DNA from 3 places in the Pseudoalteromonas sp. SG45-1 genome. Region 2 is predicted to be linked to each of the others. Evidence: predicted binding sites of a transcription regulator. Region 2 holds the regulator's gene; each other region holds the start of a gene.

What was found. The regulator MetJ, encoded in region 2, represses methionine synthesis genes. The targets are predictions, from matches to a motif close to TAGACGTCTAGACGTCTA.
Positions count from the first base shown of each region.
Region 1: the regulator MetJ is predicted to act here: its motif matches at 1,288-1,305, upstream of metK (methionine adenosyltransferase).
Region 3: the regulator MetJ is predicted to act here: its motif matches at 1,379-1,396, upstream of H5117_RS08695 (methylenetetrahydrofolate reductase).

Region 1 is NZ_JACJEP010000001.1:48,477-50,758, forward strand. It holds gene metK (methionine adenosyltransferase) at 35-1,186, opposite strand; gene tkt (transketolase) at 1,491-2,282, shown strand, end outside.
Region 2 is NZ_JACJEP010000017.1:72,536-74,817, reverse strand. It holds gene metB (cystathionine gamma-synthase) at 1-555, opposite strand, end outside; gene metJ (met regulon transcriptional regulator MetJ) at 845-1,165, shown strand; gene H5117_RS14415 (malic enzyme-like NAD(P)-binding protein) at 1,230-2,282, opposite strand, start outside.
Region 3 is NZ_JACJEP010000007.1:112,680-114,961, forward strand. It holds gene H5117_RS08690 (pitrilysin family protein) at 1-1,189, opposite strand, end outside; gene H5117_RS08695 (methylenetetrahydrofolate reductase) at 1,440-2,282, shown strand, end outside.

The DNA.
Region 1 (2,282 bases), on a different contig from region 2:
AGGGCCGTTTTTAATTTTCTTCAACACTTTCAGCTTAAAGGCCAGCAGCTGCACGAAGTGCATCAGCTTTATCTGTACGTTCCCAAGGGAATTCGTCACGACCAAAGTGGCCGTAAGCCGCTGTAGGAAGGTAGATAGGGCGCTCTAAATCAAGCATTTGAATTAAGCCGTAAGGGCGCAGGTCAAAGTGTTCACGAATAAGCTCGATTAAACGGCTTTCTTCTAACTTGCTTGTACCAAACGTTTCAACGCTGATAGATGTAGGCTCTGCAACACCGATTGCGTAAGAAACTTGTAATTCACATTTATCAGCAAGGCCAGCCGCAACTACGTTTTTAGCAACGTAACGTGCAGCGTATGCAGCTGAGCGGTCAACTTTTGATGGATCTTTACCAGAGAAAGCACCACCACCGTGACGAGCCATACCACCGTATGTATCAACGATGATTTTACGACCTGTTAGACCACAATCGCCCATTGGTCCGCCAATTACAAAGCGACCCGTTGGGTTAATGAAAAATTTAGTCGCGCTTGTAATAAGCTCTGCAGGAAGTACCGGCTTGATGATAGTTTCCATCACCGCTTCTACTAAATCTTTTTGCGAAATGTCTTCGCTGTGCTGAGTAGATAGTACTACTGCATCAATACCTACTGGCTTACCATTTTCGTATGCAAAAGTAACTTGAGATTTTGCATCTGGACGTAACCAGTTAAGCTCGCCGCTTTTACGTACTTGCGCTTGGCGCTGTACTAAACGGTGTGAGTAAGTAATTGGCGCAGGCATTAGCACTTCTGTTTCGTTACATGCGTAACCAAACATAAGACCTTGGTCGCCAGCACCTTGTTCTTCTGGGCTAGTACGGTCAACACCTTGGTTAATGTCAGGAGACTGTTTACCAATAGTGTTTAAAATTGCACATGAATCTGCATCGAAACCCATGTCTGAATGCGTGTAGCCAATTTCACGTACTGTTTTACGTGTAATTTCTTCAATATCAACCCATGCGCTAGTAGTGATTTCACCACCAACCATAACCATACCTGTTTTTACGTAAGTTTCGCACGCAACACGGGCATGAGAGTCTTGCTCTAGGATAGCATCAAGTACCGCATCAGAGATTTGATCGGCGATTTTATCCGGATGACCTTCAGAAACTGATTCAGAAGTAAATAAATGTTTTGCCATTGTATTTCTGCTCACAAATATTGCGCTTCACAAACGTCGGTATTAGCGCTAAAAAATTAAGGGGCGTATTTTATCGAAAACAAAACACCTTGCATAGTGTTTTTACGCCTAGACGTCTAAATAAAATTACTAATAACTTTTTGGTCTTAAAAAATATTCATAATGCCTCACTTTTATAGGGTTTTTAATTGCACACAGCCCCCACAATAAGTAAGAATGGTCGATATAAACAAACCCAAGTTACTTGGGTGCATAAACAAACACATAAATACCCGCGCAAATACACATAAAGGTAGGAGAATTCATGCCATCTCGCAAAGAACTTGCAAATGCTATTCGCGTCTTGTCAATGGACGCAGTACAAAAGGCCAAATCTGGTCACCCTGGAGCCCCTATGGGCATGGCTGATATCGCAGAAGTATTATGGCGCGATTATCTAAAACACAACCCAACAAATCCAGAGTGGGCTGACCGTGACAGATTTATTCTTTCAAACGGCCACGGTTCAATGCTTATCTATTCTCTATTGCATCTAAGTGGTTACGACTTACCACTGGACGAAATTAAAAACTTCCGTCAAATGCATTCTAAAACACCAGGTCACCCTGAATATGGCTATGCACCAGGAATCGAAACTACTACGGGTCCATTAGGTCAAGGGATCACAAATGCCGTAGGTATGGCAATTGCTGAAAAAGCGCTAGCTGCGCAGTTTAACCGTGAAGGTCACGATATTGTTGATCACTTTACCTATGCATTTATGGGCGATGGCTGCCTTATGGAAGGTATTTCTCATGAAGCTGGTTCACTTGCAGGCACATTAGGTCTGGGTAAACTTGTTGCATTTTGGGATGACAACGGCATTTCAATCGATGGTGAAGTAGAAGGTTGGTTTACAGATGACACGCCAGCTCGCTTTAAAGCATACGGTTGGCATGTAATTAGTGGTGTTGATGGCCACGACAGCGATGCTATAAGTGCTGCAATTGCAGAAGCTAAAAGTGTTACCGATAAACCATCACTAATTTGTTGTAAAACAATTATTGGTTACGGCTCACCTAATAAATCTGGTAGCCACGATTGTCACGGTGCACCA
Region 2 (2,282 bases):
AATAGGGTTTTGTAAGGCAGGAGACAAAAACGTGTTATCTGCGGCAACCAATGCACCGCATTGCTTAGCAACATCGGTAACCGCTTTAATATCAGTTAAACGAAGTACTGGGTTACTTGGAGTCTCTATCCAAATAAGCTTAGGTTTAATTGCTAAAATTTGTTGAAGGCTTTCTTCTTTTGTTAAATCTAATACTTCAAGCTTCAATAGTCCGCGTTTTTGTAACGATGTAAATAAACGATAGCTACCACCATAACAATCATGTGGAATTACTAACGTGTCGTCACTGTTAAGTAGCTGAGTAGCTAAATGCACGGCAGCCATACCAGTGGCCGTAATTATGCCACGAGCGCCGCCTTCAAGCTTAGCAAGCGTCTCTGCTAAAATATCACGATTAGGGTTACCACTGCGGCCATAATCATACTCACGCTTAGTATCAAAGTCGGCAAACGAATAAGTCGTTGATAAATAAATTGGCGGCACCACTGCACCATGATGTTTATCAGCATCAACGCCGTTACGTACAGCAATGGTCGCTTTGTTTTTTTCGCTCATATTCGTCACCTGATTAATTTGGATGTTTAGACGTCTAAAAGAGTAAGTTATCCGTTTTAATAAGTCAAAGTATTTTAAAGCTCTAGATGGCTAAAGTTAGGAAAGGCGTTTGCTAGTACCACATTTTAGCTCACAAAAGTGAGCTTATTTTTACATCCCAAATAGGCTTATTAAGATAGATCGGTATCTATTATTTGACTATCTTTTTTAAATCGATAGAATTTCACGCATATTTACACGCTTTTTATACCGTGTGAGAAATTAATAATCTGAGGCAACGATACATCTTATGGCTAAATGGAATGGTGAGTATATTCACCCATACGCAGAACACGGGAAAAAATCAGAGCAAGTTAAAAAGATCACCGTTTCGATCCCGCTAAATGTATTAAAAGTTTTAACGGATGAGCGTACGCGTCGTCAAATCAACAACCTTCGCCATGCAACAAATAGTGAATTGCTATGTGAGGCGTTTTTGCATGCATTTACTGGCCAACCTTTACCAAATGACGATGACCTACGTAAAGACAACGCAGAAAAAGTACCAGAAGAAGTTAAAAAGATAATGCAAGAAATGGGTTTAGAAGTGCCTATTTTAAACGAAGAATAAATCGTTACCTTTTTAATCAAAAAACCTCAGCATTGCTGAGGTTTTTTTGTTTAAGCGTTATATATTACGCCATATAGTTTTCAGGCAAGTCAATTTGCGCAACACCCGACTCTACCGCAGCAAGTGCTACAGCTTTAGCTATACGCGGTAGTAAACGCGGATCCATTGGTTTTGGAATAATGTACTGCGCACCAAACTCTAGCTTATCTACGCCTGCCGCTTTTAAAACTTCTGCAGGTACAGGCTCTTTGGCAATACTACGAATAGCCTCAACTGCAGCAATTTTCATTTCATCGTTAATCGCGCTTGCACGTACATCAAGTGCACCACGGAAAATAAACGGGAAACATAAAACATTGTTAACCTGGTTAGGGTAATCAGAGCGCCCTGTTGCCATAATTAAATCGTTGCGTGCGCCGTGAGCAAGTGCAGGATCGATCTCTGGGTCTGGGTTTGAACATGCAAACACGACCGGCTTTTCTGCCATTAGTTTTAAATCTTCGGCAGCTAACAAGTTAGGACCCGAAACACCAACAAACACATCAGCATCTGCAATTACATCTTGCAATGTGCGTTTATCGGTATTGTTAGCAAAAAGCTGTTTATATTCATTTAAATCATCGCGACGAGTATGAATAACACCTTTGCGGTCAAGCATATAAATGTGTTCACGCAGTGCACCACACTTAATTAACAGTTCCATACACGCAACTGCAGCAGCGCCTGCACCTAAACATACAATTATTGCATCTTCAATTGATTTACCTTGTACTTCTAGTGCATTTAACATGCCGGCAGCCGTAACAATGGCGGTGCCGTGTTGATCATCATGAAAAACAGGAATGCTACAACGCTCTATTAATGCTTTTTCAATTTCAAAACACTCTGGTGCTTTAATATCTTCAAGGTTAATACCACCGAATGTGTCAGCAATATTGGCCACCGTGTTAATAAAGTCTTCTGTTGTTTTGTGCTTTACTTCAATATCAATAGAATCAAGCCCTGCAAAACGTTTAAACAATAACGCCTTGCCTTCCATTACGGGTTTAGACGCTAAAGGACCTAAATTACCCAAGCCCAAAATTGCAGTACCATTAGTGATAACCGCAACCATATT
Region 3 (2,282 bases), on a different contig from region 2:
AGCTGTATTTAAGATTCGATTTTAAATCACTGAGCTTTTGCTCATCAACAAGCTCAGTGCGTGCTTTTGCATAAGTTCGATTAATGGCATCGCGCGCAGTGGCTAAATCGTCTGCGTTTTCTACTTTAACAAATACGTGTAATAAACCCGGATCTTTAGTCTCTGGGTTATAGGTAAACATTTGGCTGGCAATTTGTTTGTCGACCACTAGCTCTTGATATAAATCTGAATTACTTGAAAAATAAAGCTGTGAGATTAAATCTAGTGCCGCTCTGTCTTTTTTAGCAGGCTCCCACGCAGCGCCTTTGTACGATACGAGTAACCAATGCCCTGGTAGCGCTTCATCTTGCTGGTGTAAATATTTTGGTGCTTGTTGAACAGGTTCTGCTTTAATGTCAGCAACATAGTTACCCTTTTTCCAGCTGCCCCAATGCTTTTTAACCATTGCCATTGTTGCTTGTGGGTCTACATCGCCCACTATGACAAGTGACACATATTCAGGCTTATAAAACTTAGCAAAAAACTCTTTCCCGTACGCCATTTGATCTGGCATGGCTTCTATGTCTTTAAAAAAGCCCATAGTGGTGTGTTTATACGTGTGCTTATCAAACGCTTCTTCGCGTACAGCGCTTAATAATTTACGAATTGGGCTCGCGTTGTTTTTTAAGTACTCACCTTTTACCGTTTGTGCTTCGGTTCTAAATTGCTCTTCGGTGTAGGTTAAGTTTTGAAAAATATCAGCTTCAAGCTCAAGTACTTTATCAAGGTGCTGCTTTGAAAAGTTTAAATGGTAATTTGTGTAATCGTTTGTTGTATATGCGCGGTTATCAACACCTGAATTTTTTAATATGTCTGAATACACATCTTCAGGGTATTTTTGTGAGCCTTTAAACATCATGTGTTCAAAAAAGTGAGCAAAGCCTGTTTTGCCCTCTTCAACTTCGTTACGCGATCCAACCGATACCGGAATTTGCAGCGACACTACATCAGGGTAATCGGTTTTAACAACCATGACACGTAAGCCGTTTTCTAGCTCTTCAATTAAGTAATCTTGCGAAAAAACACGGTCATCAGCTTTATTTACTTGTTCTTGTTGTGCTGTTGTTTGCGTGCTTTGATTTTGTTGCATGGTGCAACCTGTTAAAGCCAGCGATACCGCTAAGCTGGTTGCTAATAATTTAAATTTCATTGTTGTCCCTTTTTAAATTGAGCAAATTTGTTGTCAGATTTAACTCTTTAATTATGCCCCAAAGCCAATAAATATAAGAGTCCCAAGGGGATTTATTATGTAAACAACTGTGTCAATTATAAATTATGGGAACAAGCACTATGAATAAACATCATGTTAATTGAAAAACTTTCATTAAATAAATCTATCTAGACGTCTAAATGGCTGCTATATTAAATCCATCAAAACGCACTTGGCTGGAATGAGGATTATGGCTTTATCATTAAAAGAGAAAATAGAGGACACCAACCAAGGTGTTTATCTTATTGGTACTACCCCGCCTAAAATAGGCACCGATAAAGCGCAATTAAAAACTATTGCAGAAAAGCTATTAGGTCGCTTACACGAAATTGAATACGACGGCGTAATAATTTACGACATTCAAGACGAAAGCAGTCGAACTAATCAAGCGCGCCCGTTTGCGTTTAAACAAACCGTTGATCCGCGTGAATACAGCCATTTACTTCGTAATTTATCTGCACAAGATGTAATTACTTATAAAAGTGTGGCGCAGCGTGGCGTAGGCGAATTTAAAGATTGGCTAAGTGAAACTAAAAACGACTACGATTTACAAAATGTAGTTTTAGTAGGTAGCCCGTCATCGGTAGGCGATATAAAGCTAAGCCTGCCAGATGCGTATAAAGCATTAGCTGAGCAATCAGATGATTTCTTTTTAGGGGGCGTTACGATTGCCGAGCGCCATTCAAGTAAACGAAATGAGCACGAACGCTTAATAGAAAAAACAGCACAAGGTTGTCAGTTTTTTATATCGCAAGCTGTTTACGACGCACAAGCGACTATAGAGCTAATTACTAGCTACGCGCGTACATGTAAAGCACAAGGGATTACACCACAACGTATTATATTAACGTTTACCCCGTGCGGCGGCGAAAAAACCTTAGAATTTATGCAATGGTTGGGTATCTCAGTGCCAGAGGCAACTAAATGGCGCATGCTTGATGCAGACAATACACTAAGCGAATCGGTCCGTATTTGCCGCGAAAACCTCGACTTAATACTTAAAAGTTGTGCGCATTTAGATGTACCGCTGGGC